DNA from 4 places in the Pantoea sp. X-Soil-MYKO-1289 genome. Region 4 is predicted to be linked to each of the others. Evidence: predicted binding sites of a transcription regulator. Region 4 holds the regulator's gene; each other region holds the start of a gene.
What was found. Region 4 encodes Fur, which represses iron uptake genes when iron is present. Its sites were predicted from a motif close to ATAATAATGAGAACNACTATCAA; they were not measured.

Region 1: a site for Fur is predicted at 3,625-3,647, ahead of fhuF (siderophore-iron reductase FhuF). Genes of this name have one in related genera too.
Region 2: a site for Fur is predicted at 5,169-5,191, ahead of AC6I7Z_RS08355 (TonB-dependent siderophore receptor). Genes of this name have one in related genera too.
Region 3: a site for Fur is predicted at 3,836-3,858, ahead of efeU (iron uptake transporter permease EfeU). Genes of this name have one in related genera too.

What each region holds. Positions count from the first base shown of each region.
Region 1 is NZ_AP036004.1:3,399,541-3,406,794, forward strand. Features, by position in the region: gene AC6I7Z_RS16200 (DNA polymerase III subunit psi) at 1-307, opposite strand, end outside; gene rsmC (16S rRNA (guanine(1207)-N(2))-methyltransferase RsmC) at 415-1,446, shown strand; tRNA gene AC6I7Z_RS16210 (tRNA-Leu) at 1,577-1,663, shown strand; tRNA gene AC6I7Z_RS16215 (tRNA-Leu) at 1,696-1,782, shown strand; tRNA gene AC6I7Z_RS16220 (tRNA-Leu) at 1,816-1,902, shown strand; gene AC6I7Z_RS16225 (DUF1435 domain-containing protein) at 1,948-2,232, opposite strand; gene AC6I7Z_RS16230 (GGDEF domain-containing protein) at 2,461-3,555, shown strand; gene fhuF (siderophore-iron reductase FhuF) at 3,683-4,474, shown strand; gene AC6I7Z_RS16240 (YbaK/EbsC family protein) at 4,568-5,032, shown strand; gene AC6I7Z_RS16245 (MFS transporter) at 5,029-6,249, opposite strand; gene AC6I7Z_RS16250 (nucleoside hydrolase) at 6,445-7,254, opposite strand, start outside.
Region 2 is NZ_AP036004.1:1,739,939-1,747,192, forward strand. Features, by position in the region: gene AC6I7Z_RS08335 (FGGY family carbohydrate kinase) at 1-399, shown strand, start outside; gene AC6I7Z_RS08340 (mechanosensitive ion channel family protein) at 535-1,659, opposite strand; partial or broken gene AC6I7Z_RS08345 (flagellar brake protein) at 1,755-2,490, opposite strand; gene AC6I7Z_RS08350 (GlsB/YeaQ/YmgE family stress response membrane protein) at 2,699-2,947, shown strand; gene AC6I7Z_RS08355 (TonB-dependent siderophore receptor) at 3,006-5,108, opposite strand; gene treA (alpha,alpha-trehalase TreA) at 5,278-6,963, opposite strand; gene ghrA (glyoxylate/hydroxypyruvate reductase GhrA) at 7,154-7,254, shown strand, end outside.
Region 3 is NZ_AP036004.1:1,653,554-1,660,807, forward strand. Features, by position in the region: gene putA (trifunctional transcriptional regulator/proline dehydrogenase/L-glutamate gamma-semialdehyde dehydrogenase) at 1-1,794, opposite strand, end outside; gene putP (sodium/proline symporter PutP) at 2,247-3,731, shown strand; gene efeU (iron uptake transporter permease EfeU) at 3,911-4,744, shown strand; gene efeO (iron uptake system protein EfeO) at 4,749-5,870, shown strand; gene efeB (iron uptake transporter deferrochelatase/peroxidase subunit) at 5,872-7,146, shown strand.
Region 4 is NZ_AP036004.1:1,250,121-1,257,374, forward strand. Features, by position in the region: gene nagB (glucosamine-6-phosphate deaminase) at 1-758, opposite strand, end outside; gene nagE (N-acetylglucosamine-specific PTS transporter subunit IIBC) at 1,090-3,120, shown strand; gene glnS (glutamine--tRNA ligase) at 3,284-4,951, shown strand; gene AC6I7Z_RS06005 (hypothetical protein) at 5,188-5,583, shown strand; gene fur (ferric iron uptake transcriptional regulator) at 5,644-6,087, opposite strand; gene fldA (flavodoxin FldA) at 6,442-6,972, opposite strand; gene ybfE (LexA regulated protein) at 7,107-7,254, opposite strand, start outside.

The sequences.
Region 1 (7,254 bases), 2.1 Mb from region 4:
GCGCGACGCCGCTAAAGGGGTGCGGCCCGTCGATGCCGATCAGCCAGCCCGCGCAGTCGAGCGATTCGGGCAGCATCTGCAGCTGATCGGGCGTCAGCGCCATCACCTGGGCGGGCTGCAGGTCGAGCACGTGCAGCACGTCGCGCACCAGCGGCTCGTGCAGGCCGGGCGCGACATCGGCGACGATAATCAGCCTGGTGCCTGGCGTCAGCCGTACCGCGATTTCGCCCTGAAGCACGCGCGGGCGTCGCAGTTGATACTGCGTTATTCCCATTTGCTGTAACAGCCAGTCGCGCCTGGACGTCATGATTTACCCTTGATGTGCTGCCGGAATGCGACGCTATGCTAGCAAACCCATCGAACATGCGCCAACAAACCACTATAATCGCCGCTCTGATCTAACAGGAGCCTTTCATGTCTGCTTTTACCCCGGCCAGCGAAGTCATACTGCGCCACAGTGATGAATTTACCGCCCGCCACGTCTTGTTCGCTGGCGATATGCAGGATGACCTGCCCGCTCAGCTGGAGACCGCCTCGTCGCGCGCGCATACCCAGCAGTATCATCACTGGCAAAACCTGAGTCGCCGTCTGGGCGAACGGGCGCGTTACGGCCTGGTGGCAACGCAGGAAGAGGTTGAAGGCTGCGACACGCTGATCTACTTCTGGCCGAAAAACAAGCCGGAAGCCCTGTTCCAGCTGATGAACCTGCTCTCCCTGCTGCCGCTGGGCTGCGACATTTTCGTCGTGGGCGAAAACCGCAGCGGCGTGCGCAGCGCCGAAGGCATGGTCGAAGAGTGGGCGACGCTGGACAAAATCGACAGCGCGCGCCGCTGCGGACTCTATCACGGCCGCCTGGAAAGCAAGCCGACGTTCGACGCCGAAAGCTTCCGCGACAGCTACGATCTCGATCCGCTGACCATCTGCACCCTGCCGGGCGTCTTCAGCCGCGACGACCTCGACATCGGCAGCGCGCTGCTGCTCACCACCCTGGCGCCGCACACCAAAGGCAAAGTGCTGGATATCGGCTGCGGCACGGGCGTGCTGTCGGCGGTGCTGGCCAACCACTCGCCGAAAGTGCGTCTGACCCTGTGCGACGTGCACGCCGCAGCGATTGAGGCGAGCAAGGCGACGCTGGCGATCAACGGCTTCGAGGGCGAGGTTTTTCCGAGCAACGTCTTCTCCGACGTTACCGGCCGCTTCGATCTGATCCTCTCGAACCCGCCGTTCCATGAAGGGCGCGAAACCAGCCTGGACGCGGCGCAGACCCTGATCCGCGGCGCGGTGAAGCACCTCAACACCGGCGGCGAACTGCGCATTGTCGCCAACGCCTTCCTGCCCTATCCGCAGGTGCTGGACGAAACCTTCGGCAGCCATGAAGTGCTGGCGCAAAACGGACGCTTTAAGGTTTACCGCGCCGTTTACGGCCGCGGCGCGAAAGCGCGCTAAGCAGCGGCGACGGTGAAAACGTTGCTTTTTACAGCAGTCGATTCACCGTCGCGAAATATCTGTTGACGCCGGGTGTAAAATCTCTAGAATGCGCCTCCGTGGTTGCAATACTGTCATGTATTGCTGGTACGCGAAGGTGGCGGAATTGGTAGACGCGCTAGCTTCAGGTGTTAGTGTCTTAACGGACGTGAGGGTTCAAGTCCCTCTCTTCGCACCAACAACCACGATTTTCATCTCGCATCGCACTGCGCGAAGGTGGCGGAATTGGTAGACGCGCTAGCTTCAGGTGTTAGTGTCTTAACGGACGTGAGGGTTCAAGTCCCTCTCTTCGCACCAATGCGGCGATATGAAAAGCAAGATGACTCAAATGCGAAGGTGGCGGAATTGGTAGACGCGCTAGCTTCAGGTGTTAGTGTCTTAACGGACGTGAGGGTTCAAGTCCCTCTCTTCGCACCAGAGTTGTCCTCCCCTGCTTCACCTCTCTGTTTTGCTCTCTCTGTTTCAGGCCCCATGAAAATTCACCGCAACGGCCGCTAATCCGCCCGCTAACGCCAGGCATGAAGGCAGCAGCAGATAGTGACGCAACCGGCGATGGAACAGCATTACCACCGTCAACAGCAGCGCGATAATCATCAGGATACGCCACTGGCTAAAGCTCGGCTCCCATAGCGCAAAACACGGCATCGCCGCGCAGGGCAAGAGCACGCCCCAGGCGCTGTCCAGCTTCTTCCCCATTACCCAGCTGAACCCCCACAAGCCGCAGGCGGCGAACACGGCCATTAACATGACGTCGACCTCAAATGATAAGAGTTCGCATTATCATATGATAATAAATCTCATCTTGCAGCCTGTTTTTTTCGCCTCTGGGCCGGAAGATGACAGACCAGTTGGAAAATGCTAGATTGCGGCCGATAACACCTTTCATAACACAGCAAATTTGCTCATTGTCCGGCAAATGGATTTATTTTTGCCGGAATGCGCTTTGATATTTCAGGGCCGTTTCGAGTATTAATAATGAAATTACAATCTTACGATGAATTGAAACAGAGCAAATATCGGCTATCGCTGCTGCTCTTTCTGTTTTTAAATGTCGCCGTATCGCTGTTTTGCCTGATCCCTTTCGCCGGCAGCCCGGCTGCGGACTTGCCTGTCCCGATTATTACCGTCGCGCTATTTAGCGCCGCGACGTTAATTTCGTGTTTAATCAGGCCCAAACTGAAATTACCTTTATTAAATCCTGTGGCATTACTGCTTGGCGCGTTTTGGGCCTGGCATATTGAGCTCAAATATCAGCAGGTTTTCTTTTTCGACGACAATTTCCTGATTATTAGCCTGCTGAGCGTATTTTTTATCAGCGCTATCGCCCTGAGCGATTACCTGCCGGCATTTTGTCTGCATATCACCCCGCCGGTGGTGACGGTGCTGCTGCTGGATAAGGGCACGCATCTGGCGATGCTGCTGCTGACCATCTCGCTGCCGCTCATCGGCTTCTCTCTGCAGCACCTGATGCGCCGCCGCGTCGACCGCTTCACCCGCCGTCTGATGCACCAGCTCTATGAAGAAAAAGAGACTTTCAGCGATCTCAGCATGCTGGACCCGCTGACCGGCCTTTATAATCGTCGCGGACTAAAAAACCGGCTGGATAATATTCTGGAAAATCATGCGGGCAGCCACTTCGTGCTGCTGCTCGATATCGATCACTTTAAGGCGTACAACGACAACTACGGCCACGCCATGGGCGACCAGGCGCTGGCGCGCGTGTCGGTGGCGATCCGCGACGCCGTGCGTTCGCGCGATGTGGTGGTGCGCTACGGCGGCGAAGAGTTTCTGGTGCTGATGACCAACGTCAACGCGTCGATCGCCATGAAGCTGGCGGAGCGCATTCGCCAGTATGTGCTCGATCTGGAGATCCCCCACCGTTTCAACGAAAAGGTCTCTACCCACGTGACCGTCAGCGCCGGCATTGCGCCCATCTTCGACGACGAGTTCGATCAGGCGGTCGCCAACGCTGACCGCGCGCTCTACGTCGCCAAAAATCAGGGCCGAAATACCATTCTCGCCTGGGAAGACCTGCCTAAAACCCTGACCGTCAGCGGCGAAGCGCTTTAATTCTTCGCCCGCCATCGCGGCGACGCGCGGCAAGTGCCCGGCCGCGCCGTCACTTCCGCCGACTTGTGAATAGGACTAAGAACGATTATCATTCTTTCTTCTCTGCTTCCAGGGCGTGTTATTCAGCATGGCGAACATCAGGCAGCAATCTCAACGCTTTCAATACGCTCAGCCTATTTTTATGCAGGGCGATCGCTCGCTGGCGCGCGCCCTGCGCGATCTGATGCGCGAGCAGCACGCCTATATGCTGGAGAGCATCCACCTTGACGAAGCCGCGCCCGCAGAGGCTCTGACGCTGGCGGAGTGGGCTCGCCCGGAGCAGTTCCCCGCGCTGGCGCAGCGCTACAGCGACTATCTCTATCGTCAGCACCCCGACGCCGTTCAGGAGGCGAAGCCGGTTCAGTCGCTCTGGGCGCAGTGGTATTTCGGCCTGCTGCTGCCGCCGCTGATGCTGGCGCTGCTGACGGAATCGCGCGCGCTCGACTGCTCGCCGCAGCATATCCACGTTCAGTTCCACGAACATGGCCACCCTTGCGCCTTCTGGATCGCGACGCACGAAGATGAAGAGGCGCGCTACCTGACCGCGCCGCAGCGCATCGATCGCCTGATCCAGCAGCATCTGATCCCGGCGGTGAACGGCATCGCCCAGCATGGCGGCATCAACGCCAGGCTGATCTGGAACAATATGGGCTTCTCTTTTCACTGGTTCCTCGGCGAGCTGAAAACCCTGCTGGATGAGGCGACGATTCTGCAGCTTGAGCAGACGCTCTTTTTCACCAGCCGCCTGCAGGACGGCAGCGACAACCCGCTCTACCGCACCATGCTGCCGCGCGGCGGCGAGATGGTCAGACGCAGCTGCTGCCAGCGCTACCGCATTCCCGACGTCGAACGCTGCGGCAACTGCACGCTCAGCGTATAAAACCGTCTCCCGACGCACTTTCTCCTTTTCTCTCGTTTACACTTTTTCCGCCTTGTGGCAGTTTTTACGCCTTCGACCTGCATGGAGAAAAAGATGAGCCTGGAGTCGGTACGGCAGTTTTTCGCCGAACACGCACCTGATATCGAGATTATCGAGATGTCGCAAAGCACCGCTACCGTGGAGATGGCGGCGCGCGTTCACGGCGTCGCGCCGGGACAGATCGCCAAAACCCTGTCGCTGAAAGTTAAAGACGAGGTGGTGCTGATCGTCACGCGCGGCGATGCGCGGCTCGATAACCGCAAGCTGAAAGCGGCGCTGGGCGCTAAGGCGCGTATGCTGAGCGTCGATGAGGTGGTGAACTGGACCGGCCATCCGGTCGGCGGCGTCTGCCCGTTCGGGCTGGAAAATCCGCTGAAGGTGTATTGCGACGAGTCGCTGCGCCGCTTCGACGAAGTGCTGCCCGCAGCGGGCGCCGTCCATAGCGCCGTGCGTATTACCCCACAGCGCATGGCCGAGCTGACGCAGGCGCAGTGGGTAGACGTGTGCGAAGCGCTCTAGTGCGTCGGCTTCGACACCGCGCCTGATATTTCGATGCCGCGCGTTTCGCGGCCGAAGGCGACAAACAGGCAGATCAGCACCGCCACCGTGCCGGCGACGATGGCCATTCCCAGGCCGTAGTTGCCGTTATGCGCCTCGGCGATGCGCGACTGCAGCGTGGCGTTGACCGAGGCGATCAGATTGCCCAGCTGATAGACGAAGCCCGGCAGCACCGCGCGCGCGTTGGCGGGCACCAGCTCGGTGAGATACGTCGGCACCACGCCCCACGCGCCCTGCACCATAAACTGCATCAGAAACGCGCCCAGCCCAATCGCCCAGGAGCCGCTGGAGAAGGCCCAGAGCGGCAGCACCGGCAGCGCCAGCAGCGACGCCAGCATAATCGCTTTTTTACGTCCGATGCGCTCCGATAGCGCGCCGAAGAAGACGCCGCCCAGCATCGCCGCGATGTTGTAGCTGATGGCGATCAGGCTGACGGTGTGCGCGTCGAACTGATGCTGCACCTTCAGGAAAGTGGGATAGAGATCCTGGGTGCCGTGGCTGAAGAAGTTGAAGCAGGCCATCAGCAGCACCAGATAGAGACACATTTTCCAGTGCTGGCGGATGATCGGCAGCAGCGCGCTGCTCTCCTGGCGCTCGCGCGCCGCCAGCCAGACCGGCGACTCCGGCACTTTGAAGTAGATAAACGGCAGCAGCAAAATCGGCAGCGCGCCGATCAGGAACATGCCGCGCCAGCCCACCGCGTCGAAAAAGAGCCCGAAGATCACCGAGGCCAGCAGATAGCCGCACGGATAGCCTGCCTGAAAGATGCCGGACATCAGCCCGCGCGAGCGGTCGGGAATGGTCTCCATCGCCAGCGACGAGGCGACGCCCCAGATGCCGCCCATCGCCACGCCGTAAATAATGCGAAAGCCGAGAAAGGCGCCGAAGCTCGGCGACCAGGCGGAGAGCAGCTCAAACAGGGAAAACAGCACGATGTTGAGCATCAGAACCGGCCGACGGCCATATTTCTCCGCCAGCCGTCCAAACAGCAGCGCGCCGATCGGGCGCACCGCCAGCGTCAGCATAATCGCGATCGACACCTCTGACACCGAAGCGTGAAAGTATTGCGCGAGGTCGCTTAAAACAAACACCAGTATAAAAAAGTCAAACGCGTCCAGCGTCCAGCTGGCGAAGCTGGCAAACGCCACATTCCGCTGGGTCGGGGTCCAGTTAAACATAAACGTATCCTGTCAGTGCCATTCGGATAAAGGTCCGAAAGAAAGAGGCGCAACCGCCGCAACGGTTACGATATTGTTAACGTTTTGTTTATAGCACTTTGCCAAACGCGAGCGCGTTCAAATGCTGGCATCCCTGACGTCAGGATGTAACTAAGGGTGTCGGCGCATGTCATTTCGGGCGAATCGCTCTGCGGGTTAGCGTTTCAGCTGCGTCAGAGCCTGTTCGAGGATCTCCAGCAGCAGCGCGTTATCGACGTGGTGCAGCACATGAACCAGCGCGCCGCTGTCGACAGGGATACCGACATCGACGCGCAGCGGCGTGCGATAGCGCCAGCTTTTGCCGCGCGTCGCGCCCGGACGCAGTTCGATATCCACACGGTAGTCGGTGCCGTTCGCCACGCGCTGATTCAGCAGCCAGGCGACCACCAGCGCGTCGTGGATCCAGCTGCCCGGGAGATTACGGGTGCGGATAGAGTAATCGATCCACGGACGCAGCGTGTCGCGCACAAAGCAGGAGAGCGGATGATCACTGGCGGTGATGCGCGACAGATCCTGATGGGTCAGCAGCGTCTGCGTGGTCACGTCCATCGGCACCAGCGTGATAGCCGCGCCGCTGTGCAGCACCTGATGCGCCGCCTCGGGATCGAGACCGAAATTGGTATCTTTGATGTAGTCGTCCAGCGCGAATACGCCGCCCATCACCACAATCTCCGCCACCGCTTCCGCCATTGCCGGGTAGCGCTGCAGCGCCAGGGCCACGTTGGTCAGCGGCCCAATCGCCACCAGGGTAATTTCGCCGGGGTTGTCGCAAATCAGCCTGCCGATAGCTTCGGCCGCGTCGTAGCCGTCCGCCGCCATTGGCTTTGGCGCGCGCACGCCCTGCCACAGCCTGACCATATCGAGCTGCTCTACGCGGTTATCGAGCGCCGCGCGCCAGGGCGCATGATCCTCTTTCAGCGCCTGAGAAGCGCCCTGCACCACCGGAATCGCCGAGCCGAGGCGCGT
Region 2 (7,254 bases), 490 kb from region 4:
ACCGACGCCGCTACGCCTGCGGTGCTGGCGCGCGTGGCGCTGGAGTCGATCGTGTTTCAGATCGCGGATGTGTTTTTCGCCATGGAGCAGGCGAGCGGCCAGCGGCTGTCGGCGCTCTGCGTGGACGGCAGCGCGACCGCCAACGACTGGCTGATGCAGCTGCAGGCGGACGTGCTGCAGCGCCCGCTACTGCGTGCGCCCACGGCGGAGGTCTCCGCGCTCGGCGCGGCGCTGCTGGCGGGCAAGGTGTTGGGCTGGTGGCAGCAGGGCAGCGAGATGCAGGCGCTGCAGGGCGGCACGCGCGTCGAGCCGCGCAGCGAGCAGGCGCAGGCGATGCGGGAGAACTATCAGGGCTGGATAGCGGCGGTGGCGCGCTGCCGGTTTCAGCCGCCTCAGTAAGAGCCTGATGACGTTTGAAACCTCAAAAAGGTCTCACCGCGCATCTCACAGCCGCACTATAGCCAAAGGGAAAGGGCGCTTTGCTCTTCGGCCGAAACGACCTTTCCCCTGAAGCAGCGGTGCGGTTTTGAGAATTCAGGCGCGGCGCGCCTCTTCCTCATCGTTCTCCGCGCGCAGCATCTCCACCGGCGGAATACGGCCGCCGCTGAACTCCACCTGACGGATCGGGAAGGCGAAGCGCACATCGCGCTGCTCCAGCGCCGCCATCAGCTGCAGGTTAATCTCCTGCTGAATATCCATATATTTGTTGTAGTCGGCGTCGAGCACGAAGTAGACCACTTCGAAGGTCAGCTTCGAATCCTCAAAGGCGAAAAAATGCGCGCGATCGAAGCGGGTCAGCTCAATGCCCTGAATAATCGACTTCACCAGATCGCTCACTTCGCGCACCTGCGCCGAAGGCGTGCCGTAGCTCAGGCCGAAGCGAAACACGATGCGCCGCTGCTGCATACGCTTGTAGTTGTGGATGGTCTGCTGCAGCAGAATGGTATTGGAGCAGACGATCTGCTCGCCGCTCAGGCTGCGCAGGCGCGTGGTCTTCAGGCCGATATGCTCGATAGAGCCGGCGATATCGCCGAAAACAATAAAGTCGCCGTGCTCGAAAGGCTTATCGAAACCGATCGCCAGCGAGGCGAAAACGTCGCTCAGCACCGTCTGAATCGCCAGCGCGATGGCAATACCGCCCACGCCGAGACTCGCCACCAGCGCGGTAATATTGATGCCCATATTCGACAGAATGGCGAGCAGCATCATCACCCACACCACCATGCGCAGCAGAATGCCGAGGATCACCGTGGTGACTGGATTGCGCACGTGCACCGGATCGCGTAGCAGATTATGCAGCCACAGCCGGATGCCGCAGTCGATCCACATGGCTAACTGCACGGCGAAGGCAAGGAACCAGCCGTGAGAAATAAAGCCGTCCCAGCTGGCGGGCACGTCGACAAAGCGCAGGGCGATCAGCAGCGAAAAAATCAGCAGCAGCAGCTGGCTGGTGCTGCGCAGGATCTCCACCAGAATCGAGGTGAAGCGCACGTGGCGCTGCTCGCTGTAGCGCGCGATGCGGCCAGAGATAAAGCGAATGGCGCTGCGCAGCAGCCAGTAGATCAACAGCGTGCCTGCCACCACAATAGCGCTGTTGATCCAGAAAGTCTGATTAAGAAAAAGACGTTGAAAATAGCCTGATGAGAGCCAGTTTTCCATTGGGGAGTTTCTCTTTGCTGGGAGCCGGTTTAAAAAAGAGAGCAAGGAGAAGCATAGCCTGGATGCGCCGGGAGGCAGCGCAAATCACTGAAAAACTACTGAAATCGATTCGCTTTATCGCGCGCCAGGCGCTCAAGGGCGAAAATAACCTGCTGTAGCTGACGCTCCTGCAGCGGCTCGATGGCGGTAAAACGAAAGCTGAGACGCGGCGTGACGCGCGTTTCATTTTTGCTGGTCACCACGCTGCGCTCGCCGATATGCAGCAGCTGCGCGCCGACCTCGAACTGGCCATATTCGCCCAGCTCGACGTGCAGCTTTTTTAAACTTGTCGCCGCTGCTCAGCCCCTCCGGCAGCGCCTCGTCCACCAGCACGCCGATGCCGCCCAGCGACAGATCCTGCAGGCGGAAACGCACCTTTTTGCCGTTGGGCCACTCGCTGTGACAGTAAAAGATCGGATCGAGCGGCGCGGAGATGCGGAAAAACTCACGACGCTGGATCTGCCACAGCAGCTCGGGCAGCGGCGCGCTAAAGGCGGGCAGCCCCTGGAAGGTGGTTCTTTCCAGCGAGGACAGGCTGAACTCTACTTTGGCGCCGTAAGTTTCCGCGAGGATGCTCACATCGCTGCATGAAAGCACATACTCGTTGTCGAGATTATTGCTGCCGAGGTCGAAAACAATACGATCCTCGTCGGCATCCAGCATACGGCTGATAAACTGACCGCGCGAAAAAGTGACCATTAAAGGCGTCTGAAACCGTAGCAAATCCTTTATCACGCCGAGAACCGCCAGCGTGCCACGTTTGAGATACTGTTCTTTGTCGGCTTCTTTCACTTACTGGCTCCAAAAGAGGGCAAATTAGCTGTTATCTGATGCTTTATTCTCTCTCCGTTATCGGCGGCGGGCGCGGAAGCTTTAGGTTTTTAAGTCAATTTTTGTCGCTGTTAATCCTGCAGCAGGAAATTTCCTGTCTATACTTAGCTCTGTAATTCTCCTGATTAATCAGGCGGTCACAACCTAATCAAAAAGGAAGGAGTAGTAGATGGGTATCATTTCATGGATCATCTTTGGTTTAATCGCCGGTATTCTCGCTAAATGGATCATGCCGGGCAAAGATGGCGGTGGTTTTATCGTAACCGTTATTCTGGGTATTATCGGTGCGGTCGTCGGCGGCTGGATCAGTACGCTGTTTGGCTTCGGTCGGGTTGACGGCTTTAACTTCGGCAGCTTTGTGGTCGCGGTTATCGGCGCGCTTGTCGTGCTGTTTATCTACCGTAAAGTCCGTAGCTGAAACGCATAGCGTAAGAACTGCAACGGGACGACTTTGTCGTCCCGTTTTACTTTCCCCGCTAGAAATCGTATCCCACCGACACCAGCAGCGAACGCTCCGCGCCCCAGTAGCAGTAGCCCGTGCCGTAACAGGCGGCCACATAGTGACGATCGGTCAGGTTATTCGCGTTGACCTGTAACCACGCGCCGCGCAGCGCGCTGTTCCAGACGCCGAGATCGGCGCGCACCGAGGCGTCGAACAGCGTTACCGACGGCACGCGTCGGCTGTTCTCATTATCCGCCCACTGTTTGCCGATATAGCGCACGCCCGCGCCCGCGCTGATGCCGCCGTCAAACTGATAATGACCCCAGAACGAGGCCATGCTGTTCGGCGTGACGTAAGGCGTGTGGCCATCATTGCCGTCCAGCGTCTCCTTATAGCGCAGGTGGTTAAGGGTATAGCCCGCCACGGTGCTCAGACGCGGCGTCAGCTGATTGCGCGCCTCCAGCTCGATGCCCTGCGAATGCACTTTGCCGGTCGGCGTATAGGTGGAGTCGACGATATTGCGCGTGGCGACATCTTTCTGCGTCAGATCGTAGAGCGCCAGGGTATAGAGATCGCGCGTGCCTGCCGGCTGATATTTTATGCCCGTCTCATACTGCTCCGAAGTGGTCGGGCGCAGCAGGTTGCCGTCGGTGCCGGTCAGCGCGGTCGACGTAATCGCCTGGCTGTAGCTCACATAGGGCGAGACGCCGTTGTCGAAGGCGTAGAGCAGCGCCGCGCGCCCGCTGACGTGATCGTCCTGTCGGCGCGCCGTGCCGCTGTTGTCGGCAACGATGCGGTCGTAGCGGCCGGAGAGATCGAGATGCCAGCGATCCCACGTCATCTCATCCTGCAGGTAGAGGCCGGTCTGGTAGTAGCGGCGCGTCTCGCGCGTCCAGCTATAGTCCGGCATCGGCCCCAGTGCCGCGCCGGTATCGGCGTTGAGCGCGCTGGCCGCGCCGCCCGCGTCGCTTAAATCGTTCTTGTAACGGTGATACTCCGCGCCGATCGACAGGCGGTGCGCCAGCTCGCCGGTGTCGAACTCCGCCGTAACGCGGTTATCCGTCGCCCAGGCGGAGAGCGAGGAGCGTTCGCCGGAGTAGTAGCGGTTAAGGATGTTGCTGCCGGGCGACTGCCAGCCGACCTGATAAACCTGGTCGAGATCGACGTTTGAGTGGCTGTAGCTTCCGGTCGAGGAAAACGACCAGACGTCGCTAAAGCGGTGCTGGAAATCATAGCTGTAGATCTGTTCGCGGCGCTTGAACTGGTCCAGCGACGGATCGCCGTCGTAAAAACCGGTGCTGAGCTTCGCGCCGTTGTGGGCGCTCAGCGCGCCGTCGCCCGGCACCGAGCCGTGATAGCCGCCCGAAGGATCTTTTTGCAGATAGGCGCGCAGCAGCAGCTGGGTATCTTCCGTGGGCTGCCACATCAGCTGCGGCATCAGCGCGTACTTCTCCTCGCGCGTGTGGTCATACTGGGTATCGCTGTTGCGCGTCATGCCGGTAAGGCGAAACGCCCACTCGTTGTTGATGGCGTTGGTGTAGTCGAACGCCGCGCCGCGCGTATCCTGGGTGCCTGCCGTCAGCCGGAAGTGGCCCGCTTCGCTGAACTGCGGGCGGCGCGTGGTCTGGTTCACCAGCCCGCCCGGCACCGTCTGGCCGTACAGCGCGGAAGAGGGGCCTTTAATTACGTCGACACGCTCCAGAAACCAGGGATCGACCTGCAAAACGTTATAGCTGCCGCCATCGCTCATCAGGCGCAGGCCGTCGAGGAAGGTATTATCCACGTCGCCGCCGTGGAAGCCGCGCAGCGAAATGGTGTCGTAGCGGGTCGCGGCGCCGCCGAAGTTGGAGAAAACCCCTGGCGTATAGTTCAGCACCTGATTGAGATCGATGGCGCCCTGATCGTCGATCTGCTGGCGAGCGATCACCGAGACCGACTGCGGCGTCGTGAGCAGCGGGCGATCGCTTTTGGTGGCGCCTGCGCTGGTGGTGACGAGATAGCCCTGAGTCGGGCCGTAGGCGCTCTCCCGTGGCGAGGCGGTTACCGTCAGCGTGTCGGCCGCCAGGCTGGCGGCGGGCAGAGCGATCGCCAGCGCGCACAGCAGCGCGCAGCGGTGAGGGGAAAACGGCAGCATCATATCCTGTCCTTGTTCGGCCCACCTTCAACAGGCGGCATATGTATGATAAAGATTCTCAAAATCAGAGTGAGAATTATTATCAATATGTGAAAAATGTTTCAAGGTTTGTTGAACAGGAGAAGACAAAAATAAAACGAAGGGCCGGGAGTGGCCCTTCGTCTGGGGGAGGTTACTTCGCTGTCGCCGCGGCCTGAGGAATATCCTGGGCGCTGTTGCAGGTTTTCTCTTTCGGACAATACTTATCGAGCAGCATCAGCGTCACGCCGTTGGTCCAGCCGAAGCCGTCCTGCAGCGGATATTCGCCGCCGCCGCCGCCGCCGAGGTTCGGCCCGTCGACCACATACTTCTCGACCAGCTTATGCTCTTTGTCGTAGGTGGTCTGGACGTTCTGCAGGAAGCGCATGCCGACCTGCTGCGCCAGCTGCGGCTTGTTGTAGTGCTCCAGACCTTCTACCGCCACCCACTGCAGCGGCGCCCAGCCGTTAGGCGCGTCCCACTGCTGGCCGTTGTTCACCGTGGTGGTGAGCAGACCGCCCGCTTTCAGCAGCTGTTTCTCTACCGCCGAGGCGGTGCGATCGGCCTGCTTGTCGCTGGCCAGCTGCATATAGAGCGGGAAGAGCGCTGCGGCGGTCAGCTGCGGGCTGGCCTGACGCGTTTTGCTGTCGTAGTCGGCGTACCAGCCCTGTTTCTCATCCCACAGATAGCGGTTCACCGCCGCCTGACGCTTCTCCGCCAGATCGGCGAACTGCTTCGCCTTATCCTGCTGTTTATCGAGGCGATACGCTTTGGCCAGCGTCTGCTCGAGATGGAACAGCAGGCTGTTGAGATCGACAGGCGCCAGCTGAGTGGTGCGGATCGAGGCGAGATTATGCGCGTCGCTGAACCAGCGCGAGCTGAAGTCCCAGCCGGACGCGGCCCCGGCGCGCAGATCGCGGTAGAGTTCGCCTTTGTCGCGCTGCGGCGCTTTTTTCGCGGTATTGACGTCATCCAGCCAGGATTCGGTGCGCGGCACGTCGCGCGCGTCCCAGTAGCGGTTAAGCACGGTGCCGTCCGCCAGCTTGATCACGCGCTTGCTCGCCTGACCGGCGGCGACGCTATCGCTGTCCGCCATCCAGTAGTCGTACTCTTTCTGCAGCTGCGGCAGGTATTGGGTGTAGGCCGCGTCGCCCTGGTGCGTCGCCAGCAGATCGACCATCAGGCTAAAGAAAGGCGGCTGCGAGCGGCTGAGGTAGTAGCTGCGGTTGCCGTTGGGAATATGACCGTAGGTATCCAGCTCCCACGCGAAGTTATCTACCATATCCTGCACGCGATCCCAGTGGCCGCTCTCGGCCAGGCCGAGCATGGTGAAATAGCTGTCCCAGTAGTAAACCTCGCGGAAGCGGCCGCCCGGCACCACATAGGGTTTCGGCAGCGGCAGCAGCGAATCGTAACGCCCGGCGCTTTTGGCGGTGCGCGTCAGCACCGGCCACAGGCCGTCGATATGCGCGCGCAGGCTCTGGCCGGCGGGCGGCACATATTTTTCGCCCGCGGCGGGCAGGGTAAAGTTGCTGGCGACGAAACGCTTCAGATCGAAATTGCGCTGATTTTTTTGCATCTGCCAGTCCGCCAGAATCGACGCCGGGTCGAACTTCGGCACCGCGTCGGCGAAGGTTTTCTGGTCGGGATAGAACTGCGCCTGCTGTACCGCGTTAAACAACGGACCCAGCCGAACATCCGGCGGCTGCGGCTGGCTGCTGAGCATACGTGAGTTATCGTCTGCGTGCGCCATCAGCGCAGGCAGACCCAGCAGCAGAGTCAGCAGCACTGGCGCGACTCCCTGACGCCCGACAGGCGCGGTTACGACAGTTTTCTTCATCGGTTTTTCTCCTTGTCCGAAAGGCGGCCGCGCGTAACGCATTGACCACTCGAACAACTTTAGTCGCAATCTGACAACGTGGCGCGACGACGCTGCGAAAATGTGAAGCAGCCCTGGCGGCGGGACGGCGGTTTTTGCTTGCCCTGGCGCCGCTTTTGCCGGAGGCTGAGGGCAAAAAACGAGGATTGAGATGGATATTATCTGGTATCACCCGACCCAGGATGGCGAGATCTGGCTGGCGGGCATGCAGCGGCGTCTGCCGCAGGCGCGGGTGCGGCGCTGGCAGCCCGG
Region 3 (7,254 bases), 400 kb from region 4:
CGGCAGGCCAATCGCCCCTTCGCTCGCGCCCAGTTTTTCCACTGCCGCCACCGGATCGGCCACCAGCTCGTCAATCGGCAGCGAGGTATCGGCGATACGGTTAACGAAAGAGGTATTGGCGCCGTTTTCCAGCAGGCGACGCACCAGGTAGGCGAGCAGGGTTTCATGAGTGCCGACCGGCGCATAGATGCGGCACGGACGATTGAGCTTGCCGTCCGCCACTTTGCCAACCACCTGCTCATAGAGCGGTTCGCCCATGCCGTGCAGGCACTGGAACTCATACTGGCCCGGATAGTAGTTATTGCCCGCCAGCTGGTAGATGGCCGCCAGCGTATGGGCGTTGTGAGTAGCGAACTGCGGATAGATCAGGTTCGGCACCGCCAGCAGCTTGCGCGCGCAGGCGAGATAGGAGATATCGGTGTAGACCTTGCGGGTATAGACCGGATAGCCCTCAAGGCCTTCCACCTGGGCGCGCTTGATTTCGCTGTCCCAGTAGGCGCCTTTCACCAGGCGGATCATCAGGCGGCGACGGCTGCGCTGCGCCAGATCGATCAGCGAGTCGATGACGAACGGGCAACGCTTCATATAGGCCTGGATCACGAAGCCGATGCCGTTCCAGCCCTCCAGCTCCGGCTCAAAGCAGAGCTTCTCCAGCAGATCGAGCGACAGCTCGAGACGGTCCGCCTCTTCGGCGTCGATATTGATGCCGATATCGTAAGAGCGCGCCAGCAGCGTCAGGGATTTCAGAATAGGGTAAAGCTCCTCCATCACGCGATCGTACTGCGCGCGGCTGTAGCGCGGGTGAAGGGCGGAAAGCTTGATGGAGATGCCCGGCCCTTCATAAATGCCGCGGCCGTTAGAGGCTTTGCCGATAGCGTGGATCGCCTGCTGGTAGGAGACCAGGTAGGCTTTGGCGTCGCTGGCGGTCAGCGCCGCTTCGCCCAGCATATCGTAGGAGTAGCGGAAGCCTTTCTCTTCCAGCTTGCGCGCGTTCGCCAGCGCTTCAGCGATGGTTTCGCCGGTGACGAACTGTTCGCCCATCAGGCGCATCGCCATATCGACGCCTTTGCGCACCAGCGGCTCGCCGCTCTTGCCGATAATACGGTTCAGCGAGCGCGACAGATTGGCTTCGTTGTGCGTAGAGACCAGACGTCCGGTAAACAGCAAACCCCAGGTGGCGGCGTTAACGAACAGGGAAGGGCTGCGGCCCAGATGCGACTGCCAGTTGCCGTTGCTGATTTTGTCGCGGATCAGCGCGTCGCGCGTCGGTTTATCGGGAATGCGCAGCAGCGCTTCCGCCAGGCACATCAGCGCCACGCCCTCCTGAGAGGAGAGCGAGAACTCCTGCAGCAGGCTTTGCACCATCCCGGCGCGTCCGGTCGCCCCTTTTTGGTGCCGCAGCTTGTCGGCGAGGCTGTAGGCGAGCTGATGCGTTTTCTCCGCCAGCGACGCCGGCAGACGCGCCTGCTCCAGCAGCATCGGCACCGCGTCGGTCTCGGGACGACGCCATGCGGCGGTAATCGCGGCGCGCGCCACCGACTGCGGCAGAATATGCTCGGCGAAATCGAGGAAGGGCTGATGCGTCTCTTCCGGGGCGATCTCCTCCTGCTCCACCTGCGCGCCCGCCGTCATGGGGACCTCCGGCAGGGCGTCGCCGCTCTCCAGCTGGCCGAGGTAGTTGAAAATCGCCTGCTTAATCAGCCAGTGCGGCGTGCGGTCAACCTTCTGCGCCGCCAGTTTAATGCGTTCGCGGGTGGCCTCATCCAGCTTCACCCCCATTGTTGTCGTGCCCATGACCTGTCTGCTCCTGTCTTTAACTCTCACACTGCGTGGCCAGCACTATCTCTGATGTTGCAACTTTGTGCAACCGTGTTAAGTGTGACCTGCTTAACAGCCTTTTTAATGATTAATTTGTTAACGCTATAAAAGGCGGCATGGAACTTGCTGCAAGAATCTCGCCACAATTGCGCGGCGCTAACCTACTGCAATGCTGGCGGTTTACCTGGGTGCAACTGTGGAACTGTGAGCGAGTGCAACCTGTTAACATAATTTAGCGGTTAACAGGTGAAATCGCTGTAATGCCTGTGTTAAATCCATTGTGCGCATCGCGCCTTTCCGGCAGGATACCGCGCCTCAGGAAAGAGCAGGCGCCTGAATCTGGAAAAAAACCTGCGGCTCCGTCCCGTTCCGACGCGGCCGCAGCGTGCGGTTTCTCTCGGGAAATCAACTATAAAGTGGAGAGACGAATGAGTGTAAGCACACCGATGCTGGTGACTTTTGTAATTTATATCCTTGGGATGGTGCTGATAGGCTTCATCGCCTACCGTTCCACCAAAAACTTCGACGATTACATTCTGGGCGGCCGCAGTCTGGGCAGTTTTGTTACCGCGCTGTCGGCGGGCGCCTCTGATATGAGCGGCTGGCTGCTGATGGGGCTGCCGGGCGCGATTTTTCTCTCTGGCATTTCGGAAAGCTGGATCGCCATCGGCCTGACGATCGGCGCCTGGCTGAACTGGAAGATCGTAGCGGGGCGTCTGCGCGTCCAGACCGAGCACCATGACAACGCCCTGACGCTGCCCGATTTCTTTACCAGCCGCTTCGAAGATAACAGCAAAATCCTGCGCGTCATCTCTGCGCTGGTGATCCTGATTTTCTTCACCATCTATTGCGCCTCGGGCGTGGTGGCGGGCGCGCGCCTGTTTGAAAGCACTTTCGGCATGAGCTATGAAACCGCGCTGTGGGCCGGCGCGGCGGCGACCATCCTCTATACGCTGGTAGGCGGCTTCCTTGCGGTGAGCTGGACCGACACCGTGCAGGCAACCCTGATGATTTTCGCGCTGATCCTGACGCCGGTGATCGTGATTGTCGCCGTGGGTGGGCTGAATGATTCGCTGGCGGTGATTGAGGCGAAAAGCATTGAAAACCTCAATATGCTGAAAGGGCTCAATTTCGTCGCGGTGATTTCGCTGCTCGGCTGGGGACTGGGCTACTTCGGCCAGCCGCATATTCTGGCGCGCTTTATGGCGGCGGATTCGCATCGCTCGATCCGCACCGCGCGCCGCATCGGCATGGCCTGGATGGTGCTCTGCCTGGCGGGCGCGGTGGCGGTCGGCTTCTTTGGTATCGCCTATTTCCAGAATCACCCGGACCAGGCGGCGAACGTCAGCGGCAACGGCGAGCGCGTCTTTATCGAGCTGGCGCGCATTCTGTTTAACCCGTGGATCGCCGGCATTCTGCTCTCGGCCATTCTGGCGGCGGTGATGTCAACCCTCAGCTGCCAGCTGCTGGTCTGCTCCAGCGCGCTGACCGAAGATCTCTATAAAGGCTTCCTGCGCAAAAACGCCAGCCAGAAAGAGCTGGTGTGGTTCGGCCGCGCTATGGTGCTGCTGGTGGCGCTGATCGCCATCGCGCTCGCCTCGAACCCAGATAACCGCGTGCTGGGGCTGGTAAGCTACGCCTGGGCCGGTTTCGGCGCCGCCTTTGGTCCGGTGGTGCTGTTTGGCGTCTGCTGGAAGCGCATGACGCGCAACGGCGCGCTGGCGGGTATGGTGATCGGCGCGGCGACGGTGCTGATCTGGAAACAGTATGGCTGGCTGGGCCTGTACGAAATCATTCCGGGCTTCGCCTTCTCCAGCATCGCCATTGTGCTCTTCAGCCTGCTGGGTCGCGAGCCGTCTGCCGCGGCGCAGCAGCGCTTTGACGCGGCCGAGGCGGAATACCTGACCAAATAATTCATTACAACATACAAGCCCGCTTCCCGCATGGGAGCGGGCTTTTTTGCGTCTTCAGCAGGAGAAATAATTTCGCCGCATTACTTGTTTTTTCCTCCGCGATAATGATAATCGGTATCGTTCGCATTTTACCTAACTTTACCCGCGATTGACGCTGCTTAACATTCAAGAGGTCGGCGATGTTTGTTCCCTTTCTTATCATGCTGCGCGAAGGCCTCGAAGCGGCGCTGATCGTCAGCCTGATCGCCAGTTATCTGAAGCGCACCGGCCGCACTCGGTGGTTCCCGGCACTCTGGGCGGGCGTCTTTATCGCGGCGGCACTCTGCCTCGCGCTCGGCATTATCATCAACCAGACCACCGGCGAATTCCCGCAGAAGCAGCAGGAGCTGTTCGAAGGCATCGTGGCCGTGGTCGCGGTGGCGATCCTCACCTCAATGGTGTTCTGGATGCGCAAAGTGGCGCGCAATATGCGCGTGCAGCTTGAGCAGGCGGTCGATCAGGCGCTGAATCAGAGCGGGCGCGGCGGACTGGCGCTGGTGCTGATGGTGTTTCTCGCCGTGGCGCGCGAAGGGCTGGAGTCGGTGTTCTTTCTGCTGGCGGCCTTTACCCAGGATGTCGGCTACGCGCCGCCGGTGGGCGCCGTGCTCGGACTGGCGACGGCGGTGGTGCTGGGCATGCTGCTCTACTGGGGCGGCGTGCGCCTGAATATGGCGCACTTCTTCCGATGGAGCAGCCTGTTTATTCTGTTCGTCGCCGCCGGGCTGGCGGCGGGCGCTGTACGCGCCTTTCATGAGGCGGGCCTGTGGAACCATTTTCAGACGGTCGCTTTCGACCTGAGCAACGTGCTCTCCACCCATTCGCTGGCGGGCACGCTGCTTGAGGGCGTGCTGGGCTATCAGGAGACGCCGAGCGTCAGCGAAGTGGCGGCCTACTTTCTCTACCTTATTCCGGCGCTGCTGCTGTTTTTACTGCCGGCGCGTCCGGCGCGCCAACTCTCGACTAAACAGGGATAACTCTATGATGATTCGCTTTCGCCGCAAAACCCTGCTGGCTTCGCTGCTGGCGCTGACGGGAACCGCTGCGGCCGCCGATATTCCGCAGGTCGCCGTCAGCGTGACGGATACCCAGTGCGAACCGATGCAGCTGACGGTCAAGCCAGGCAAAACCCAGTTTCTGATCAAGAACAACAGTCAGAAAGCGCTGGAGTGGGAGATTTTGAAAGGCGTGCTGGTGGTGGAAGAGCGTGAAAATATCGCGCCGGGCTTCAGCCAGAAGCTCACCGCTAACCTTGAGCCGGGCGAGTATGAGATGACCTGCGGCCTGCTGAGTAATCCGAAAGGCAAGCTGATCGTGCAGGGCGAGGCGTCGCCCGCCGTGAAAGGCGGTAAACCCGACGTGCTGGCGCTGGCCGGCCCCATCACCGCCTATAAAGCCTACGTAACGCAGGAAGTGGCGCAGCTGGCGGCGAGCACCGAAGCCTTTACCCATGCGGTGAAAGCGGGCGATATCGAGAAGGCGAGAGCGCTCTATGCGCCGACTCGTCAGCACTACGAGCGTATCGAGCCTATCGCCGAGCTGTTCTCTGATCTTGACGGCAGCATCGACGCGCGCGAAGACGATTACGAGAAGAAAGCGGACGATCCGAAATTCACCGGTTTCCACCGCCTTGAGAAAGCGCTGTTCAGCGATAACAACACCAAAGGCATGGAGGGTTACGCCACTCAGCTCAACCGCGACGTGCAGGATCTGCAGACCCGCATCAGCGAGTTGGCGTTCCCGCCGGTGAAAGTGGTCGGCGGCGCGGCCGGCCTGATCGAAGAGGTCGCCTCCAGTAAAATCTCCGGCGAAGAAGATCGCTACAGCCGCACCGATCTGTGGGATTTCCAGGCGAACATCGACGGCGCGCAAAAGATTGTCGATCTGCTGCGTCCGCAGCTGCAGCAGGCGAATCCGCAGCTGCTGGCGAAAGTTGACGGCAACTTCAAAAAAGTCGATGCCATTCTGGGCAAGTATCGCGAGGGAGAGGGCTTCGCCTCCTACGAGAAACTCACCAGCGCGGATCGCAATGCGCTGAAAGGCCCGGTTACCGCGCTGGCGGAAGATCTCTCTTTACTGCGCGGTACCTTAGGTCTCGATTGATATGAGTCGTCAACAGGATGAGGCGCAGCCTGCAAGGCGGCGCCTGTTAAAAGGGCTGGGGCTGTTGGGCGGCGCGGCCGCCCTGAGCGGCGGCTGTCCGTTCCACGCGGCGGCCGACAGTTTTTCTCCCGGTACGGTTGCGCCCGACGCGCGACGCCAGGTGCAACCCTTCTACGGAGAGCATCAGGCGGGCATCACCACGCCGCAGCAGGCGTCGATGATGCTGGTCGCCTTCGACGTGCTGGCCAGCGATAAGGCCGATCTGGTGCGCTTGTTTCAGCTGCTCACCGCGCGCATCGCCTTTTTGACCAGCGGCGGCCCGGCGCCGGCGGTGACTAATCCTAAACTGCCGCCGATGGACTCAGGCATTCTGGGCGCAGAGATTGCGCCGGACAATCTGACGATGACGGTTTCGGTGGGCGCATCGCTGTTCGACGAGCGTTTTGGCCTGCAGGCGCTGAAGCCGAAGAAGCTGCAAAGCATGACGCGCTTTCCCAACGATTCGCTGGATGCCGCCCAGTGCCATGGCGATCTGCTGCTGCAGATTTGCGCCAACACCCAGGACACGGTGATCCACGCGCTGCGCGATATCGTGAAATACACGCCCGATCTGCTGGGCGTGCGCTGGCGTCGCGAAGGCTTTATCGCCGATCACGCCGCGCGCAGCCAGGGTAAAGAGACGCCCATCAACCTGCTGGGCTTCAAGGACGGCACGGCCAATCCCGACACGCAGAATAAGCCGCTGATGGATAAGTTGCTGTGGGTGACGGCCGATCAGGACGAGCCGGCGTGGACGCGCAGCGGCTGCTATCAGGCGGCGCGAATTATCCGTTTCCGCGTTGAGATGTGGGACCGCACACCGCTCGGCGAACAGCAGGCCATCTTCGGCCGCGACAAGCTGAGCGGCGCGCCGCTGGGTATGCAGCACGAGCATGACGTGCCAGATTATACGAAAGATCCGGAGGGTGAGGTTATCGCGCTCGATGCCCATATTCGCCTTGCTAATCCGCGCACGCCTGAGACGGAGAGCAGCCTGATGCTGCGCCGCGGCTACAGCTATTCGGCGGGCACCACCGCATCGGGGCAGCTCGATATGGGGCTGCTGTTCGTCTGCTATCAGCACGACCTGGAAAAAGGCTTTATCACGGTACAGAAGCGGCTCAACGGCGAAGCGCTAGAAGAGTATGTACGTCCCATCGGCGGCGGCTACTTCTTTGTTTTGCCGGGCGTTCCCGACGCAAAGCACTATCTGGCGCAGCCGCTGCTGGAAGCCTGACGACATCTGCGCCGCCGCATCGGCGGCGCGATTTATGCGTGAGGCGCAAAATATTTTTCCCCGCCTGAAAATTTAATCCCTTGATTGCTATAACAAAAAATTTTTTTG
Region 4 (7,254 bases):
TTAACGGTTTTCACTTTCAGTTCCATGGTGGCGGGTTCGTCGCATACCACCACCGATTTCGCATGCAGCTGCAGGCAGCTGATGGTCCACATATGGTTGACGTTGCCTTCTACGGCGGCCTGCAGCGCCTGCGCTTTGACATGGCCGGTCACCAGAATCATCACCTCTTCCGCATCCAGCAGCGTGCCGACGCCGACGGTCAGCGCATATTTCGGCACCTGATCCACATCGCCGTTGAAGAAGCGCGAGTTCGCTACGCGAGTGTCGTGCGTCAGCGTTTTGATGCGGGTGCGCGAGGCGAGGGAAGAAGCCGGTTCGTTAAAGGCGATATGCCCGTCGTTGCCGACGCCGCCCATAAACAGGTGAATTTTGCCCAGCGCACGAATCTTCTCTTCATACTGGCGACATTCTGCGTCAATATCTGGCGCATTGCCATTCAGAAGATTGATATTTTCTGGTTGAATATCAACGTGATCGAAAAAGTTGCGGTACATGAAGCTGTGATAGCTTTCCGGGTGCTCTTTCGGCAGGCCGACATATTCGTCCATATTGAACGTCACCACATGCTTAAAGCTGACCTGGCCCGCTTTGTGCATCTCGATAAGGTGCTTGTAAGCTTCCAGCGGCGTGCCGCCTGTCGGCAGACCCAGTACGAAGGGACGGTCGGCGGTAGGGTTAAACGCATTGATACGGTTGACGATATGACGGGCCGCCCATTTACCGACCTGCGTAGGGGTAGCCAAAGGTATAAGTCGCATGTTTCACCTCATTCTGAGAAAAGAAAAGGGGACGACGCACTTATCGCGGCGGTCATTATCACGTTAAGGCGTGAAACGATTTCAGCACGCGATCGCTGCGTCTTGATATTTTTCATCATAAAATAAGTTGGGTTCGTTCGCCAGACGTCTCGGCAGTTAACGGTGCTTTTTGGTGATAATTATCACAGAAGAGACGCGTATAATTTGCGAGGCGAATTAATTTGTCATTACACTGCGCAACGTGAAGTGTAGTGTCAATCAACCCCTGCGGCTGACAATAAAAAGCAAGCGGCGCAGGGCGACAAGCTAGTCTCATAGGGGGAAAGGACAAATGTTAGGTTACTTACAAAAGGTTGGCCGCGCGCTGATGGTGCCGGTGGCGACCCTGCCGGCAGCGGCAATATTAATGGGGGTCGGCTACTGGCTTGACCCGGACGCCTGGGGCGCAAGCAACGCGCTCGCCGCGCTGCTGATAAAATCAGGCGCGGCCATCATTGAGCATATGTCCGTACTCTTTGCTATCGGCGTGGCTTATGGGCTGTCAAAAGATAAAGATGGCGCGGCGGCGCTGACCGGCTTCGTCGGTTTTCTGGTGGTGACGACGCTCTGCTCGCCGGCAGCCGTATCGATGATCCAAAAAATACCGCTTGATCAGGTGCCTGCCGCCTTCGGCAAAATCGAAAACCAGTTTGTCGGCATTATGGTGGGCATTATCTCCGCGGAGGTCTATAACCGCTTTAGCCATGTCGAACTGCCGAAAGCGCTCTCTTTCTTCAGCGGACGACGCCTGGTGCCTATCCTCGTCTCCTTTCTGATGATCGCGGTGGCGTTCATTCTGATGTACATCTGGCCGCTGATCTTCAACGGACTGGTGAGCTTTGGCGAACATATCCAGAAGCTGGGCTCGGTCGGCGCGGGCGTCTACGCCTTCTTTAACCGTCTGCTGATCCCGGTCGGCCTGCATCATGCGCTTAACTCAGTGTTCTGGTTCGACGTCGCGGGCATCAACGATATTCCTAAATTCCTCGGCGGCGCGCAGTCAATCGCTAACGGCACCGGCATTGTCGGCATCACGGGGCGCTATCAGGCGGGCTTCTTCCCAATCATGATGTTCGGTCTGCCTGGCGCGGCGCTGGCGATCTATCACTGCGCGCGTCCGGAAAACCGCGTTAAAGTCGGCAGTATTATGCTGGCTGCGGCCTTTGCGGCCTTCTTCACCGGCATTACCGAGCCGCTGGAGTTCTCCTTTATGTTCGTCGCGCCGGTGCTTTACGTCATCCACGCGGTGCTGACCGGCATCTCGGTATTTATCGCCGCCAGCATGCACTGGATCGCCGGCTTCGGCTTTAGCGCCGGTCTGGTGGATATGGTGCTGTCGAGCCGCAACCCGCTGGCGACCCACTGGTGGATGCTGATCCCGCAGGGCATCGTCTTCTTTGCGCTTTACTATGTGGTATTCCGCTTCACGATTAAGAAGTTCAACCTGATGACGCCGGGCCGCGAGCTGGCGGTAGCGGGCGACGAAACGGACGGCTACGACGTTAACGTCGACACAACCGACAACGGCGAGAGCGCGACCGAATCGCTGGCGCGTCGCTATATCGGCGCCATCGGCGGCTCCGACAACCTGACCGGCATCGACGCCTGTATCACGCGTCTGCGTCTCAACGTAAAAGACTCGGCGCAGGTCAATGAGTCCGTCGCCAAACATCTGGGCGCGTCCGGCGTTATCCGCCTGAATAAACAGAGCGTGCAGGTGATTGTCGGCACCCAGGCGGAAAGTATCGCCACCGCAATGAAAAAAGTGCTGACGAAAGGGCCGGTCGCCTCCGCGGGCGGCGCTTCAGCAGCGCCTGCCGCGCCGGCGGCAAAACCGCAGGCAGCGTTGAATCGCGAGACCAAAACCATCGTGACGCTGATGGCGCCGGTGAGCGGCGACGTGGTCGCGCTGGAAGCGGTGCCTGACGAAGCCTTCGCCAGCAAGGCGGTAGGCGAAGGGCTGGCGATCAAGCCGAGCGGTAAAACCGTGGTGGCGCCGGTTGCCGGCACCGTGGTGAAAATCTTCGACACCAACCATGCCTTCTGCCTGGAAACCAGCAGCGGCGTTGAAATCGTGGTGCATATGGGCCTCGACACCGTGGCGCTGGGCGGCAAAGGCTTTGCCCGGCTGGTGGAAGAGGGCGCGACGGTGGCGTCGGGTCAGCCGGTGCTGGAGATGGATCTCGATTTCCTCAACGCCAACGCGCGTTCGATGATCAGTCCGGTTGTGGTCAGCAACAGCGAAGATTTCGCCGGGCTGACGCTGCTGGCGACCGGCCCGGTGGTGGCTGGCGAAACCCCGCTTTACGAGGTAAAAGGCTAAGCCCCTGAGCGCATCGCCGTAAAAAAAAGCAGGCAGGAAGCAATTCCTGCCTTTTTTCGTTTTATCGCCTTAACAAACCGGTTGTTTCCCTTCGACGCTTTGTGGATCATACTCCGTTACTTCGTGGTACAAACCACCCGCTATACGTATTGAGGATTGAGAGATGAGTGAGGCTGAAGCCCGCCCAACTAACTTTATTCGTCAGATCATCGACGAAGATTTGGCGAGCGGCAAGCACAGTAGCGTGCATACCCGTTTTCCGCCTGAGCCCAATGGCTACCTGCATATCGGCCATGCTAAATCGATCTGCCTGAACTTCGGCATCGCTCAGGACTATCAGGGTCAGTGCAACCTGCGTTTCGACGACACCAATCCGGTTAAAGAGGATATGGAGTTCGTCGAGTCCATCAAGCGCGACGTGCAGTGGCTGGGCTTTGAGTGGAGTGGTGACGTTCGTTATTCCTCAGATTACTTCGATCAGCTCTATCACTACGCGGTTGAACTGATCAATAAAGGTCTGGCCTATGTCGACGAACTGACGCCGGAAGAGATCCGCGAATATCGCGGCACCCTGACCGCGCCGGGCAAAAACAGCCCCTATCGCGATCGCAGCGTCGAAGAGAACCTGGCGCTGTTCGAAAAAATGCGCAACGGCGAATTCGCCGAGGGTAAAGCCTGCCTGCGCGCCAAAATCGATATGGCGTCCAGCTTTATCGTGATGCGCGATCCGGTGCTCTACCGCATTAAGTTCGCCGAACATCACCAGACCGGCAAAAAGTGGTGCATCTATCCGATGTATGACTTTACCCACTGCATCTCCGATGCGCTGGAAAATATTACCCATTCGCTCTGTACGCTGGAGTTCCAGGACAACCGTCGCCTCTATGACTGGGTGCTGGATAACATCTCTATACCCGTGCATCCGCGCCAGTATGAGTTTTCGCGTCTTAACCTCGAATATGCGGTGATGTCGAAGCGCAAGCTGACGCAGCTGGTCAACGAAAACGTGGTGGAAGGCTGGGACGATCCGCGCATGCTGACCGTTTCGGGCCTGCGCCGTCGCGGCTACACCGCCGCCTCTATCCGCGAGTTCTGCCGCCGTATCGGCGTCACCAAACAGGATAACGTGGTGGAGATGGCGTCGCTGGAATCCTGCATTCGCGACGATCTGAACGAAAACGCGCCGCGCGCCATGGCGGTGCTCGATCCGCTGAAAGTGGTGATTGAGAACCTGCCGGCCGGCCATAACGAAATCATCACCATGCCAAATCATCCGAACAAGCCGGAGATGGGCACCCGCGACGTGCCGTTTGGCCGTGAGGTCTGGATCGATCGCGCTGACTTCCGTGAAGAGGCCAATAAGCAGTACAAACGTCTGGTGCTGGGCAAAGAGGTGCGTCTGCGCAACGCTTACGTGATCCGCGCCGAGCGTGTGGCAAAAGATGAAGAGGGGAATATCACCTGCATCTACTGCACCTGCGACGTCGATACCCTGAGCAAAGATCCGGCTGACGGCCGCAAGGTGAAGGGCGTGATCCACTGGGTCTCCGCAGACCACGCGCTGCCGGCGGAATTCCGCCTTTACGATCGCCTGTTCAGCGTGCCGAATCCTGGCGCGGAAGAGGATTTCCTGACCACCATCAATCCGAACTCGCTGGAAATTCGTCAGGGATTCGTCGAGCCAGGTTTGCAGAACGCCAGCCCGGAAGCGCCTTATCAGTTTGAGCGTGAAGGCTACTTCTGCGCCGACAGCCGCTATTCGCGTCCCAACCAGCTGGTGTTTAACCGCACCGTGGGCCTGCGCGACACCTGGGCAAAAATCGGCGATTAAATTTTTGCATTAACGGCATGATAAAATCACTACAGGGCGAGCAATCGCCCTTTTTTATAGCTGCAATCAGCCGCAAGGCAATTTTTTGTTCTGTAACAAACAATTACTACTTGTCGGACCAGTATGGGCGTTGTCTGAGTTAACGAAAATTAATCAATTTACAGATGTGAATTTCATTTTTTCAGGTAGGCTATTCGCTCTTTGAAGAGGCTATGCGGGCATAAAAAGGAAAAATGATGACGGCTCTTGGTCAGGAAGCAAAACACAGCGTGGTAGTTTTACATCAGTTAATCGAACGTATATTCAATCAGCCTTCAGGCGAAGACGATACCTTCGATCTGCTGCTTTCACACTTCCATCCCGATTTCCGCATGGTGACGCCGCAGGGGCGGCTACTCGATTTAAATCAAACCGAAGAGCTGTTTCGGCAGTTACAGGGGCGCCGCGAAGGCATGCGCATTGCCACCAGCGAGCACGCGGTGATCTCTCAGGGCAAAGATGAGGTCACTATTCAATATCGCGAGCTGCAGATGATGAACGGCAGCGATCAGGCGCGCATCTCGCTGGCGATCCTCGACTGCACGACCTCAATTCCCCGCTGGCGCTATCTGCACGAAACGCTGGTCGCCTGACGGCCATAAAAAAAGCCGGTACGCAGACCGGCTTTTAGCATTACTGCATAGCGCACATCTTTACTGATCGTGGAGCGTTTCGTCTTCGCGGCAATCGCCCAGCGAGCAGTGTCCGTAGAGATAGAGGCTATGGTTCGTCAGCTTGATGCCGTGACGGGTAGCAATATCTCGCTGGCGTGATTCGATCGATTCGTCGCTGAATTCGATGACTTTGCCGCAGTCGAGGCAGATCAGGTGATCGTGATGATGCTGCTGAGTCAGTTCGAAAACCGATTTCCCGCCTTCGAAGTTGTGACGCGTAACGATGCCCGCATCGTCAAACTGGTTCAGTACGCGATAAACGGTAGCCAGACCAATCTCTTCGCCCATATCAATCAGGCGTTTATACAGATCTTCCGCGCTGACGTGATGGCACTGAGGTTCCTGAAGCACTTCCAGAATTTTAAGTCTGGGCAGCGTGACTTTCAGGCCAGCCTTCTTTAATGCGGTATTGTTGTCAGTCATGCGGATATTGTCCTGTTACTTTGCTGGTTACTTGAGGCGCCTTGCCTTGAATGTCGTTCGGTGTCTATTCTCATTTGCGTCTCATTATAGAGGTGAAGTTTTGAAATGAAAACCGAGGGAAACGCCTGAAATCAACACGGGCTGTAAGAAGATGCGTAACGGCGCCGGGCGGAGAAATGCAGGAGGTTCGTTATCATCTCGCTAACTTCCTGACCTCGCGGAAGAAATAAGCAGATAACCGATGTGGGTATTGTACAGAATCAGAGATAAAAGTTAAAAAACTGTAGCTATTATTTCTATAGGAAAAACCTTTAACTCAATGTGAGCCAGCGCCCACATTGAGTATGTGGGTAATCAGGCTTCGATGATCGCCTGCAGCTGCAGCTCATCATAAATCTGCTTAACCCAGGCCTCGACGCGCTGGTTGGTCAGTTCCGGCTGACGATCTTCGTCAATCGCCAGGCCGAGGAAGTGCTTGTCGTCCGCCAGGCCTTTAGAGGCTTCGAAATGGTAGCCTTCGGTCGGCCAGTGGCCGACGATCACCGCGCCGTTCGGCTCGATAATGTCGCGAATGGTGCCCATCGCGTCGCAGAAATATTCCGCGTAGTCTTCCTGATCGCCGCAGCCGAACAGCGCCACCAGCTTGCCGTTGAAATCGATCTCCTCCAGCGTTGGGAAGAAGTCGTCCCAGTCGCACTGCGCTTCGCCGTAGTACCAGGTCGGAATGCCCAGCAGCAGGATATCGAACGCCTCGAGATCTTCTTTCGTGCTCTTGGCAATGTCGTGCACTTCCGCAACCTCTTTGCCCAGCTGTTTCTGGATCATTTTTGCAATGTTTTCGGTGTTGCCGGTATCGCTGCCAAAGAAGATGCCTACGATTGCCATGGGGTAAATAACCTCTTAAATCCTGATAATGAGTGCATGCGCAGAGCGCACAATTAAGCGAATGATAGCAGAGCGGGCAAAAGGGCGGAACTCGAAAAGCCGCTCCATTTGCTTCTGCGTGCGCTTTACGCTATTCAGCCCAGTTTGAGTTGCGCCAGCAGCATTTGTTCAATCAGTTCGCTGCGGCTGATATTGCGCTGCTCAGCCAGGGTGTTTAACGCATCCACGGCTTCGCTGGTCATTTTAAGTTCGACACGACGCAGCCCGCGCACTTTGTCACGT